3 regions of the Flavobacterium sp. B183 genome follow, and region 2 is predicted to be linked to each of the others. Evidence: riboswitches for the same ligand, from Rfam matches in the RefSeq annotation. Region 2 holds a riboswitch; each other region holds the start of a gene.

Region 1 (4,825 bases), 2.0 Mb from region 2:
TGAAAAAGCTCCGGAAGGACTTTTACGAGCATTGAAATAAAAAAAAAAGGCTTTCATTTCTGAAAGCCTTTTTTTATGTCATAATCTAAACGAATTACAGGAATTAATCGTTGAAATAGAAACCGTTTGGTCCAACACCAACAGTTAATTCTTTTTGTAATGTTCCGCTTAAATTGTAGATGTAAGCTTTGCTGTTTGATTTAAAATCACCTCCGTCAGCAAGATATATACGATTATCGTTTACTGCAAATCCATATAAATAACCTACAGGAGAAGTTAAGATTGGTGTAGTAGAAGCTGTTGTAGCAGTAGTATTCATAACATAAACAGAACTTGAAGCAGTATAATAAATCTTACCATCTTCAATATCTAATTGACCAGCATTTCCTAAATTAGCAGGTAAAGCAATTTTGGAAACAGATTTGTCTGAAATTTTTACTTTTACAATTTCCCCGGCAGCACCGTAAGGTTTTCTAAGGATAAAAAGAACTCCGTTTTCTTCTTCAATTGAATCTGCATCTGAACCAATAGTAACAGTTTCTACTGTTTTGGTTGTAATGTTTACCACCAACAACTTGTCGCTGTTATTTGGCTCAGTGATGTATAGTTTTCCATTATCTAACACAATTCTGTTTCCTGTACCTTTCAATTCGATTTTAGATTCAACAGTATTTGTGCTTAGATTAATTACGGCAACATAATCGTCAATATTGGCGTTAGGGTTTTTTTCCGGGTCAGTGTAGCTAGGATAGGTATTAGCATTAGTTACATAAGCTTTACCATCCTTTACAACACCATAGCGAGGGTTAGCAAGTCCGGTGTCAATTTTTGCAATCAATTTAAAACTATAACGGTCTACTACATTAATAACATTTGATCCACCGGCAATAATATAAGCCTTGTCTCCGTCAAAAAAGATGTTTTGAAGATATTTTCCAACGAAATCACTGCTGTTTACTGTCTTGTAAACATCTTTTGTGAAAGTATTTAAATCGTCAGATATGAAAGAAACGGAGCCACCGTCAGTAAAGTTTCCTTCATTTAAGATGAAAACGCCATTATCATAAACTCCCTTAGGTCCGTCAGAGTCGTCATTAGAGCAAGAAACAAAAAGCGATGCGCTTAATGCTAATAGGAATAATCTAGTTAGTTTCATTATTTTAAAATTTAAAGTTTAAGTACAGGTTATAATTTCTTCCGGGCATAGGTCGGTATTCCAGACTTTGATAGAAGGTGTTCCAAACATTCAAAACCTGAATGCCTACTTTGAAAGAAGATAAAAGTTTAAAATCGTAGTCTACACCAATGTTCGAAACAGTGTAAGCCGATACGATTTTTTCGGGGTCATTGTCAGCTTGTGTGTACACAAATCCATTATACAGAAATTGATAATTGGCTGAAATGTTATTTCTTGAGTAAGCGATGGCAGCGGTTACTTTATGAAAAGGAACAAAAAACAATTGCTTTTTGGTTTCTACATTTTCTGAAATTGAATAGGCATACGTCGCATTTGCAGTCAGGTTGTTTTTGCCAAAACTCTTTTTCCAACTCAATAGTGTTTCGGCTCCGTAACTGTTTACTTTGTCTGTGTTTTGCGGTGACCAGATACCATTAGCTCCCGGGACCCATTGCAATAGATCTTTTATTTTGATATAATAAAAAGTCTGAGTCAAAGAGAAGTTCTTAATGGTGAAAACGTTTCCAATTTCGGCCTGATAAGAACTCTCCGGTTTTAAATTAGGATTTCCGCCTTGTTCCCAGTACAAATCATTGAAAGTTGGAATTCGGAAATTACGGGATACATTCAATTTTAAATTGTACAGTTTCCCAAATTGATAGGAGGAACCTGCGGAGAATAGAACGGGTGATTTGTAATTGTCTGTAAACTCTTTACGAACCCCAAATTCGTTTTTCCAGTCCGCAGAAATATCTTGTTTTATAAGTAAAGCAGCAGAACTTATTTCTCTAACATTATCACCAAAACCACTTCCGTATCCTTTAGTTCGGTTGTAGTCCAGGATACCATTTAGTTGTATCGATTCCAGTAATTGATAGCCTAAATCTGCCTTAGAGATGAAGTTTTCGGTCTTTCCATAAGTGTAAATATTGCTCGAATTGTCGGCATAATATTTATAGTTTTCGAAAATATAGGCTGTTTTTAAATTGGTTTTGAATCTGCCAAAATCACCATCATATTCCAATAAGTTCCGATTAAAACCATTTACATATTTACTTTTAGTTTCAGATTCCGAAACTAATGAGGTATTTCGGTCTGTGTTTGAGGTTTGGGTATATAGCTTTAAACTGTTTTTGTCGTTGATTTTATATCCTGCATTGGCACTTAGGGTAATAACATCATACTGACCGTTTTGATTCCAGCGCTGTTCGCCTTTCCAGTTGTATTGGTTCAGGTATTTATAATCGTTTGTAGAACTATTTTTAGAAAAACCAATCTGAGTACTCCATTTTTTATTGGAGATACTTGTTTTATAATTAATTCCGATCGTGTTGAAACTTCCGTAATCCAATCTTAAACTGTTTTCAAATTTATTGTAAAAAGCGAGATCCGTATTCAAGTGTACGGTTCCTCCAACGGCTCCGCTACCGTAAATAACACTTCCTCCTCCTGCTTTTACACTTATAGAATTATAATCGGATCCGGAAATGGTATTAAAATCAGTACTTCCGTTCATTTGAGAATTAATGTTGATTCCGTTCCAGATTACAGCCGTTTGCGATGATGTTGTACCTCTAAAAGCAACTGTAGAAAGCATTCCACGGCCGTACTCTTTAAAATAAATGGTCGAATTAAAGTTTAACAAATCCGTTAATAAGGCTTCATTTTTGCCAATAACAGAGTCATTTAGTTTTAAAACCGATTGTGAATTGGAGTATTTTTTAAGATTAGCGTCAGAAACGACAACTGTTTTAAGTTTCGTAATAGAATCGTTCTGCGCCACAGTAATCTGGCACAACAATAAGAAACAAAGAGCAAAAAGTTTTTTCAAAGTCATAATTTCTACACTCTTTTTCCCGAGAGCTCGATATTGATTATAAAGGCAGGTCTCCTGGCTTGCGTCTTGTTGTTTACCTTCCCATTCGTCAGCGCGAGCAGTGGTTTTGTAGTTAACAACAAGCATTCTTTTCAGAACAAAGCTTACAGTTGCGGGTACAGCTCAAGATTTATGACTTGATTCCCTTTTAATGTGTATGAATGAACACAACCTTAATTTTCTGCAAAGATAAAGTTAAAATTATTGAATTTTCAAATTTGTTTTCGTTTTGGAGAGGGATTCTGAACAAATGATAATTTAATTCACTATTTTAATAACCTGTCCGAACGCTACTTTATTGGTAAAAGCGTCTTTTAGTGGTAATCCGGACTGATGACATAAAATACTTCTGATCACACCCGCATGTGAGACAATGACTACAGGAGCTGTCTGGTTGAAAACATAATCTTCTAAAAACGTACCCACTCTTTCATGAAGTATTGTAAAAGACTCCCCATTTGGGACTTGTGTGGTGACAAAATCTTCCATCCAGGGATTAAGTTCTTCCGCAGGAATTGCATCCCAGTTTTTCAATTCCCAATCGCCAAAATTCATTTCCATTAAACGACCGTCCATAATAAAGGAAGCTGGTTTTATAGTATTCTGAATGTATTCTGCCAGCATAGTACAACGTTTCAAAGGACTTGAAAAGAGTAGGGCCTTAGGAGGTAATTGCGAGACAATATCCTTAAAGATTTCTTCGAATGGAACAGCCAAATCTACATCGGTCTGACCGTAGCAGATCCCTTTTTCGCAGGTTGTTTCGGTATGACGAACTAGATAAATTTCCATATCAGAAGAATGCTTAAATAGTAAATAACTTCACAAACCTGTTGCGTTGCTCCCAGGCAGTCACCCGTGTAACCATCAATCCATTTTTGGAAGTAGCGGGCTAAAAAATAACGCATGATGAATACCGGAATAATTGCCAAAAGAAATTCAGATTGAAAAAATGAAAGTACCAATAATGGAATTAGTCCGAAGAAGAACGAACCTGTAATTTCTTTCCAACTGTGTTTCTTAGCTATAGGCTTGCTTTTACTCGTCGCATCATCGCGGGAGTATTCATGTGTGAAAATAATTGATATTGCTGCAAGGCGACTTAAGGAATGGGCCGAAATGAATAAGAGGAAAATTAGAAAAATGTTAGTAGTAAAAAGTGAAATGGATTCTGAAAGCAGTTTGAATTTTAATAGAAATAGTAAAACTAAACCAATCGCTCCGTAAGCTCCAATCGCACTGTCTTTCATAATAAGCAGAATTTTTTCTTTGGTCCAGCCGCCTCCAAAACCATCACAAACATCAGCAAAACCATCTTCATGAAAAGCTCCGGTGGTTAATATTGAGGCGATAATAGCCAAAAGTACTGCGGTTTCAATAGAGAGAAAAAGCGAGAAAAGATAAAAAGCCAGAAAGGAAATGCTCCCAACAATCCAACCAATGAAAGGAAAATAACGTGTTGCCTTATTTAAATAGTCAGGATCATGATTGATGTTTTTAGGGCACGGGATTCTGGTGTAAAACATTAAACAGGTAAAGAAAATATGTAGTTCTTTTTTCATTTAAGATAATTGATTAAGGCAAAATTAAAGGATAAAATTGTAAACTGAGAGTGAAAACTATTTCCGGCTCACTCCCGCGCTTTCAAAACTGGCCATTTCATTCAGAAAAACTTCAGCTGATTTCAGAATTGGAAAGGCAATCGCGCAGCCTGTACCTTCTCCCAAGCGCAAATCCAGATTCAGAATAGGTTTTGCATTTAAATAATCTAA
Region 2 (4,825 bases):
GTTCTCACAATAAAGATGTTCACGATCTAAAAAAGGATCATTTGGACCGCTTACAACTACTTTCTTGCCAGCTGCAGGTTTATAGTAAGTAATTTTAAAATTCTTAACCGTATTTTCTTTAGCATGCTGACTTCCTATGATTTCATACCATTCGTCTTCATCGGGTTTTCCATTGGCATTTTTATCATAAGCAACATAAATTAAACCCGGAGCCGGAGGATTGGCTTTATCCGTTAAATCTGCTCCGTACACTCTAAAGTCTTTTTTTCCTGAAAGATTAACCACCATATGATCAAATCCAACCACAATTGAGCCTCCAAAACCTCCTAAATCAATTGGATATCCTACACTGGTTTCACTTATTCTTCCCAATGCTACCCTCATAACATCTGCTTTCGAAAATCCGTCTTTGTACAAATCATTGGCAAACATTCCGGGTGCCGGATTAAAATCCTGAATACTTGTTATGTAAGGATTGTAATTTTGAGTCTCATTTATCACATTCACTGTGGTGGCGCTTGTGCCTTTTTTATCTCCTTCAGTAACATTTAAGGTTAGTTCATATGCACCGGGATATAAAGCAACAAATCGTAAATCTTTTGTAGTTCCTATAATCGAATCTTTAGTCTGATTCACCGGATTTTTTTTAAGTACCCATTGATAATTTGGATTACTTGTTTCAGCTGAAGCTGTAATATTCAAAACTTTAAAGGTGTTTACTTCAAATTTATCCTGAAGCTTTACTGCTATTGGTACGACGAGTCCTTCTCCGGTGTTGACATCATTTTTATCGTCATCACTGCATCCGGTAAATGCCGCCGCAAAAGCCAATAATAATAAATGGGCAAAGTTTTTTTTCATAATTCCTGATATAATAATTTAGTTTAATACATTTTTGAATGGGTTAACGCGTGGGAATGCTTTCTCCTGAAAGATGCAAATCTGTTGCCCCCATTATTTCTGTCGAAGTTTCTCCTAGCCATCCCGCCTGCTGATTAAGGCCATTGTACACTTTCACAAAATCGATCCCGGGAAGCACTACCTTGTTTCCCTTTTCGTCCACAGCCCAGTTAATATCTATGCCCGAATCATCATCATTGTTCGGAGCATTATCTGCATATCCGTATAAAAAAGCATACTGCACAAAGTAACTTCCCGTTCCGCTTTCATCAACTGCGTTATCGGGCAATCTTGTTCCTTTATAAGTAATAGAAGATTGATCTTTAAGCCATTTTGGCCAGTAATCTAAAGAATGATTGTAGGCATTATTCTGAACCAGATAGCCACTTTTCCCCTGATTGTCTTTCCATAAAATATACTCCATATCGACAAAACCTACTGTACCCGTTGTTCCGCCCGACACCGGAATTTTATTGGGATCAGGTCGGTAATACGTTATTTCATAATGCTGAATCGTTTTAGGCATTTTATGCCCGCCGCCTTCTATCTCGTACCACTGATCGTCCGGAAGCCCGTTTTTATTTTTATCGTAAGCGACCATGATTACACCTGCTTCACTACTTCCGCCACGCATGGTACTGTTTGGATTTGGATTAGCCTCTGCCCAGAAAGCATTGCCCAAAATTCTAAAATCACGTTTACCCTTAACATTAACAATGGTATGATCGAATCCAAAAACAACATAACCACCAAAAGCCCCCAATGAAACCAGATCACCATTTTTCTTGGCCAGATAAGTATTGGCTCTTGATAAAATTCTTTCAGGAGTATCGCCGTCATTCGCAATAGGCAGATCGTTAACAAACTGCCCGGGTGCCGGTTTAAATTCAAATACTTTTGAGATGTAGCTTTTATACTCCTTCGTTTCTTTTGTAACGGTAACGACTACTTTTTGAGTTTGTATACTTCCTTTGTCATTTACAGTAACTGCCAATTCATAAACTCCTGCTTCTGCTGCCACAAATAAAAGTTCCTTTGCTGTAGTAGTACTTAGTGCATAACTTTCTGAAGGTGCTTTTGTAATGGTCCAACTGTAAGTAGCTTCTGTTGTTGCGCTGATTGTTGGATTTAAAGTCATAATTGTAAATCTCTGCATACTAAAAGCTAAATCTGAACTAACAGGTGTCGGATTACTATTTTCATTTGATGCATTATCATCAGAACAATTGGTTAATGAGAGTACTGTAATAAGCAACAATATGGATTGGAAGTTTTTGAAAATATTATGGTACATGTGGTATTGTTTTAGTTGGTAGTGGTAAAAGCAGGAGAAATTGAAGAAATAACAAAAGAAGTTTCAATTAAAGTCTTCAACAGAGCGCAATGTTATCTTTGTAAGCGAACACAATCCCGCATCGCCAAAAGCCCTTGGAATTGTGCTGATTTTTTATTGGAACAGAATTAAAATAAGGGAAGACACCGCCAGATAATGCATTCGGAAAATACCGATTCAACAGTGATTTCCTTTTCAGAAGTGATACTCTCAGAGAGAAAAAGCAACTACACAACACTCCCGACTGAAGCAGAATAGAAGCAAAAACGATAACAATAAATAAGAATTCTCTTTTTGTATTATACATCACTTATTGAATTAAGAAAACTCCGGGATGTATAAATTAAAAACGCAATAAGGAAGAATCCCGTCATAAAAATGACAGGTTTCGTTTATTGTTCTTCAACTTTATTCCACGAAAGTCTTAAACTATGTGATTGTGGCAGGTCTCCTGACTTGTTCCATCTTTAAAACAACCTTCTCATCCCGCACGCGGGACAATGGCATTAGTAACGTTTAAAGACTTGTATAGAACTTACAGTAGCGGGTCTGTTCAGGATTTGCACCTGATTCCCTTTTAACCATTTTTTCTTAAGAAAAAACAGACCAAAATCTGGCGCAAATATATAACTATCTTTTACAATAGCGTAATTCTGAATAAAAAAATGAAATTTTAATAATAATCAATGCGTTACCAAAATTTTAAACTTTTTCCGAAGGTCTATCCAATGGTACCAATTACAGATACATGTTTACTGACTAAACTTCTTTATTTATTTTTAATCTCAATTTTCATAAGTAAAACAATACCCGTAAAAGTTCCTTTTGATCCCTAAATCAGGTATATATACTTGATTTCAGAAGATCCTGACTAGTTACTTTTATAAATAACTAAAACTTAAATATTATGGAAACAGTAAAAATCCCTCAAGGGGTTCAGGTTACACTAAATGTAGCGATAAGTTCTGATGCAATTGTTGGTGCTGCTATTCGTTTAAAAGGTGAGGTAACCACTTACCCAGACAATCAATTTTCAGTAATTCTGGGAGATCTTTCAACACTGCAGAATGAAAAAATGACCGTGCAATCATTATTTCATGTCGATCAAAATATTGACCAAATAATGGCAACTACCCGATTAGATATTGAAGTTTCTTATGGTGACCAAACGCAGAAGCTAACTGTCAAAAAAAGGAAAATATACAATCAGCTTTTTATAGCATTTGCATACGTTCAATTTACAAAACAATAAAGTTATGAAAAACTATTACTTACTAATAATTATAATAATAGGAAACATTTGGAACAGCAGTGCACAGGAAAAAAATGTTCCATTAAGTGAGTTTCCTATGTCTAACTTGACCAGCCCTGCATTTCAATTGCTAGAAGAGACAGTAACAGATATATACACTCCTGAGAATGTAAAAGCATTAGCATTACATGTACAGAACAATTTTGGTGAAAGTATGGCTATAGAAGTAACTCCCTACTTTTTTATTAATACCAAAAGTAAAAAAAGGACCTACGACAGATACATAGGTGTTATGAAAGATAAGGCAACAGGCAACTTAAAACAAAATCCTTTTAGCGGATTAAATACAACTACTCTTTCTTTTGCCTATTTAAAAAAGGATTTTGAAACTATTGCAGGAGACAACAAACGCCAGACCTTTTCTATAGGGGCAAGAACAACATTGTTACGCTTTTTTGATAAAGAAAAAATATATGAAACGAAACAAAATATTCAACGTGTATTAACAGATAAAGCATTAATGATTCCCGAGGAAATACTTCAAATAGTAGATGAAAAAGAACAACAAAAAGCTATAGAAAAATTCTTTTTAGAAGAACAAAAAGTAAGAGATCGCTTAAAACCTTTTGAAAAGATAATCAAACCAATTTTCAAACTGGATGCAGCTGCAGCTTATAGTGAACTTTTCAAGGACAATTCTATAAATGGCGGAACAATTAACCGTTTCGGATCATGGCTAACCGGGGAATTTAATCTGATTTTAAATGAGGATGATGAAGAAAGTTCTACCAATAACTATGCAAATCTTCTGTTTATTGGCCGATATATCGAAGATGGTTTTAATATGGATTCTACTAATGTTTATACCACTAATTATTATAGAGATTTCGGGAGTAAATTAAGTTTTGAATTTGGAAAATTTACCTTAGGATATGAATACATCAAACGAAACGGAACTGTAAAAAGCGAAAGATCTGTAGGTAATATAAGTTTTAGGATAGATAAAAACATAAGTATCACAGGAGCATTTGGAAAGGACTTTCAAAAAGAAGATAACCTTCTGGCGCTTTTTGGAGTAAATTGGGGATTAAATTTTGGCAATTCATCGCCTTCTCTCGAATAGTTGAACCATAAAGAAATAACCTACAAAACACATTGGATGTAATATAAAATTTGAAATCCTATAAAAAAGAAAGCATACTTGTTTTTTCTTTCAATTAACTGATTAGAAACAAGTATGCTTCTATGTCTTATATTAATACAAAAATTACACTACTACTAAATCATTAGCAAATGTTCCTGTACAGGTCCTAATGCAAAAACAATAAACATGGACATCA
Region 3 (4,825 bases), 1.6 Mb from region 2:
ATCGGCAATTCGGAATGTCTATTTTTTTGATTCGTTTTGCGGACCATTTGTCGATTACCTCAACCTTATTGGAGCAGTTGATCACCGCATACACTTTATTCCCGTAAATTTTTATATCATTACCCACATCCCCCAGTTCTTTTACTACTGTTGGATTGCGTTCGGAGTAAATATCGGTGGTATAATTCCCGGTTCTGTAATTGAACACGTCAATACTGGCACGGTTCATTCCCATATTACCTTCGTTTAAAAGATAAAATCCTTCTATTTTGCCATCGCTTCTGGGTGCGGCTACACTTTTATCCGAAGAGGGAAAAATAGTTTCTTCTTCTCTACAGGAAACCAAAAGAAGAGCAACAAATAAACTAAGCAGGAATTGGGTACTTCTCTTTTTCATAGTGCAATACTGATTATAAATTTTAAAGTACGGCCCGGCATCGGATAGTTATAAATCACTTCGTACTGCTGATTCAGGGCATTGTTCAATTCGATCGTTCCTTTTATTTTATACTGATGAAAGGAGAACATTTTCTGAACCGCCAAATCATGGGTGTACCAAGGCTGCACTTCATTAATTTTGATATTGTTTACATTTCCGTTGTAGCGTTTTCCTACATATATAAAACTGTAGTTAAAATTCCATGACTTATAATCTGCATTTAATATTCCGGATCCGCTGTGCCGGGGTGTGTAAGGAATCTGATCTCCGTAAGAGGATAATTCCAAACCGGCAAACTTGGTGTAATCTCGACTCTCCGAATACGTATAGGTTAAATGAGTAGTCAGATTTACTTTGCCGAAATGCATTTTCATATCCACAGCCGACTCTATTCCCTTTCCTTTCACCTGCCCGATATTAGTCATCATCCAACGGAATAAATTTCCGGTTGGAGCAGCAATTATTTTATCTTTAGTATTGGTATAATATCCATCGACCTGAAGAGAAAACTGATCCAGGAAACCTTTCTCTACTGGTATGTTGTAGGTAAATCCAATGTCATATTGATTCATGTATTCGGGCCTTAAGGTACTGGAACCGACCATCGTATAATACAAATCATTAAAAGTGGGCATTCGGAACATACGTTTCGCAAAAGCTCTTACATTAAAATCATAAGCTTTAAAAGGAGTGTAACCCAAAAATATAGCAGGAGTAAATTCTGTTTTATCGGGAGCTTTGGCATTGTAACGTACTTCTTCCTGCACGTGCATTCCCACAACGCTGCCCAAAACTTTAAAGCCATCCAGTCTATAGGAACTTGCCAGCGCAAACAAAGCGGTGTAGCGCTCCGGATAAGAGAACAGGGTCTTTATCCCTTTTCTGGTTGCATTAAGGCGGTTGTACTGAAAATCAGTTGACAACGAAACGTCCCAAGTGGGTAGAATCTTGTACAGATTGACTGCTGAAAAATAATATTCCTGTTGGTAATAACTATCGTCAGATTGGGCACCTTCGGTAACTACTTCACCCAGTACACTGGTGGTGTCTCTGGCTACATAATGAGTATAATCATAAGCATATTTTGCCTTAGCCTGAAATTTATATCTTTCGCTAAGATCTTTTATAAAAGTACCCTGTGCAAAAAAATTCTTGTCGTACTGTCTAAAACCATCCGAAAACTTATTTTCTACAATAGCTCCCGGTGCTCCTCTTTCGGAACCGTAATAATACACTTTGGCATCCCAAGTGCCGTTCTTCATTTTCCCATACAGACCAGACTCGAAACGGAATGCTTCTATATCACTATTGTGTCTCGTGGCTGAGGTATCATAAGCCACAGTACCGTCGAGATTGTTTCTTTTGTATCTGAATTTGTATTCGCCATTAGATTTTATGTATTCAGAACTGGCGCTCCAACTTACTTTATCACTTAATTTATGCTCCAATCTAAAAGAAAGGTCATTGTAATTGATGGACATGGTTTTATAACGCAGTAAGAAATTGGTCTTTTTGTTATTCTCAAAAACAGGCCGTTTGGTGCGCAAATAGATAGTAGAAGCTGCCGCAAAATCTTTAGCCGACTGAAATATTTCACTCTTCTGACCATTATACATGGTGAGAGATTCCATATCATCGAGAGAGTATTTTCCTAAATCTGTAACTCCGTTCTGTGCATTTCCTAACTGAATTCCGTCGTAAAAAACACCCACGTGATGCGTTCCCATGTTGCGTACATCCACCGTTTTAAGTCCGCCCAAACCACCGTAATCCTTGATTTGTACTCCGGCAAAATAACGAAGTGCATCGGCAACATTGTGGCTGGCTAAGTTTTCAAGCAGTACTCCTGAGAGGCTTTGTACGGGAATCACTTCCTGATAAGGTTTTGCTTTTAACAGTACTTCTTTCAAAACCCTCAGACTGTCCTTAGTAGTCTGCGAGTGAAGTACGACGGGAGCTAACAATACGAAAAGAAATAAAAGTAATTTTCTGGTCTTACACATCACTGATTTAATTAAATAAACTTCGGGATATGATCGTCAAAAAAGCAATAAGGCAGGATCCCGTTACAAAATAACAGGTCCGTTTATTGTTGTTCAACTTTATTCCACGAAAGTCTTAAACTATGTGATTCCGGCAGGTCTCCTGACTTGTTCCATCTTTAAACAGCCTTCTCATCCCGCAAAGCGGGGCAATGGCATGAGTAACGTTAAAGACTTTTACAGAACTTACAGTAGCGGGTCTGTTCAGGATTTACACCTGATTCCCTTTTAACTGTTTTCTCTAAAGAAAAAACAGACCTTAATCTGGCCGTAAAGATAGAATTATCTTTATAAAAACAAGAGTTAATTAGTTCATATTACACTTTTGACAATGAATGAGACCAAATTTCATTCATTCATTAAAAGAATGCTGTTTTAAATATTCTTCACTTTTTTAAACCTACCCGTAACAAAAAAGCATTTTTGCGACCAATAATAGGTTCAGTTGGATTGCTTTTTTATAAACATTGAAGAACTGAAACAAAATCATTCAAAACAGGAATTGATTTTATTAATAATGAAGTGAAATAGAAATATTAAAAGTAAATTAACAAATCCCGAGATTTTTGCGTCTTTATATTTGTTAAATTGCGCCCCTGTAAATGAAGATGCCCCTCGTACTACATATTCTTCGAAAAACTCTTGTAAAATGGACTGGAGAAAGGTTTTGGGCCGAAAGTCAAAATTAAAAGAACACTAAAAGAGAAACAAAAAATTCAATGAATACAACAAAGGCTTCCATTATTGCTATTGGAGGATATGTACCGGAAACGGTTTTAAGCAATACTGATTTAGAAAAAAGAATAGATACAACAGATGAGTGGATTACCTCTCGAACAGGCATAAAAGAAAGAAGAATATTGGATGACCCTACACTGGCAACCTCAGATATGGCTTCTTTCGCCATTAAAGATTTAATAAAAAATTATGATATAAATCCTCTGGATATTGATTGTTTAATACTCGCAACATCAACACCCGATCATATTCTTACTCCCGCTGCCAGTTTGGTATGCGAAAAAGCAGGATTGAAAAGCGCCTGGGGATTTGACCTTAACGCTGCCTGCAGTGGTTTTTTATACGCACTTTCGGTAGGCGCAAGCTTTATTGAAAGCGGCAGATACAAAAATGTTATCGTAGTTGGTGCCGATAAAATGAGTTCGATCGTTAATTATGAAGACCGAAACAGCTGTATTTTATTTGGCGACGGCGCTGGTGCTGTACTTTTACAACCTACTACAGACGGTCGTGGTATTCATCAAAACATTTTCAGAACAGATGGAACAGGAGCTGAATTTCTTTCTGTACGTGCCGGAGGTTCTCTTTTGGCAACAACAGAAGAAACCATTCAAAACAAACAGCACTTTGTACATCAGGAAGGAAGAACCGTTTTTAAACACGCTGTGAGAAACATGAGCGGTACTTCGAAAGAACTAATGGAAAAAGCTTCATTGACTCCGGATATGGTAGACTGGGTAATTCCTCATCAGGCTAACTTGAGAATTATTCAGGCAGTAAGTGAAGAAGTTGGTATTCCTATTGAGAAGTTTAAAGTAAACATTCAAAGATACGGTAACACTACAGCGGCAACCATCCCGTTATGTCTTTGGGATTTCAAAAACGATTTCAAAAAAGGAGATAATCTTGTTATTACGGCTTTTGGAGCAGGATTCTCCTGGGGCAGTATGTACATCAAATGGTAAATAGTATATAAAAAAATTACGCTAAATTCTTATGCTGAGGTAACTCATCATAAATTTAATATCGATTTCAAATAAAAAAACAATCAGAACCTAGTGGTTCTGATTGTTTTTTTATGCTTGTAATTCAGATTAAACATAAAATCCAAACCATTATTCTTTTGCAGGCAACTGTATCTCTTCTGGTCAGCTTATTGACGGTAAGAAATACGTTTTCATTTTTTTTACAAGCCGGTCATCTGTCCTGCTATCATTTTACCTTTAAAAAACACGCCTTCTCTTTTTGGCAAACGAGCTACCGCTTCGGCAGAACAGCTTGCTTTTACCAAAATAAAATGCGCATCATCCCCCGCTGCCGGCCATACGCGTACACCTGCATCGTTAAGCGGCAACACCTCGTTTGTGGTGGCGATATGCAAAGCACGGCTCAAATTGTACTCGTCTGTCCAGCCATAAAGCTGTGCACATAATTTTGCTTTTTCCAGCATATCACAGGTTCCAAAAGGCATCCAGTGGTCGACAATACTGTCGGTACCCGTCATTAGTTTCACACCATACTTCTTTAAAGTAGGAATGGGCATGATGGTTTTTCCGATCGGCACTGTCGAAATGACTCCTATTCCAAGTGCTCCCATCTTTTCGGC

The links. Region 2 has a riboswitch for cobalamin ahead of M4I44_RS14995 (cell surface protein). Riboswitches for the same ligand answer to the same signal wherever they lie in the genome.
Region 1: it holds a riboswitch for cobalamin, as region 2 does, so the genes downstream of both, M4I44_RS00465 (TonB-dependent siderophore receptor) here and M4I44_RS14995 (cell surface protein) in region 2, are expected to answer to the same signal.
Region 3: it holds a riboswitch for cobalamin, as region 2 does, so the genes downstream of both, M4I44_RS21215 (TonB-dependent receptor) here and M4I44_RS14995 (cell surface protein) in region 2, are expected to answer to the same signal.

Annotation. Positions count from the first base shown of each region.
Region 1 is NZ_CP097434.1:87,510-92,334, reverse strand. Features, by position in the region: gene M4I44_RS00475 (S41 family peptidase) at 1-40, shown strand, start outside; gene M4I44_RS00470 (YncE family protein) at 104-1,156, opposite strand; gene M4I44_RS00465 (TonB-dependent siderophore receptor) at 1,161-3,014, opposite strand; cobalamin riboswitch at 3,041-3,244, opposite strand; gene cobC (alpha-ribazole phosphatase) at 3,312-3,845, opposite strand; gene M4I44_RS00455 (adenosylcobinamide-GDP ribazoletransferase) at 3,830-4,615, opposite strand; gene cobT (nicotinate-nucleotide--dimethylbenzimidazole phosphoribosyltransferase) at 4,673-4,825, opposite strand, start outside.
Region 2 is NZ_CP097434.1:3,538,504-3,543,328, reverse strand. Features, by position in the region: gene M4I44_RS15000 (hypothetical protein) at 1-861, opposite strand, end outside; gene M4I44_RS14995 (cell surface protein) at 905-2,194, opposite strand; cobalamin riboswitch at 2,657-2,859, opposite strand; gene M4I44_RS14990 (hypothetical protein) at 3,141-3,485, shown strand; gene M4I44_RS14985 (hypothetical protein) at 3,490-4,608, shown strand; gene kdpA (potassium-transporting ATPase subunit KdpA) at 4,764-4,825, opposite strand, start outside.
Region 3 is NZ_CP097434.1:5,186,781-5,191,605, forward strand. Features, by position in the region: gene M4I44_RS21210 (YncE family protein) at 1-397, opposite strand, end outside; gene M4I44_RS21215 (TonB-dependent receptor) at 394-2,442, opposite strand; cobalamin riboswitch at 2,557-2,758, opposite strand; gene M4I44_RS21220 (beta-ketoacyl-ACP synthase III) at 3,201-4,184, shown strand; gene M4I44_RS21225 (amidohydrolase) at 4,406-4,825, opposite strand, start outside.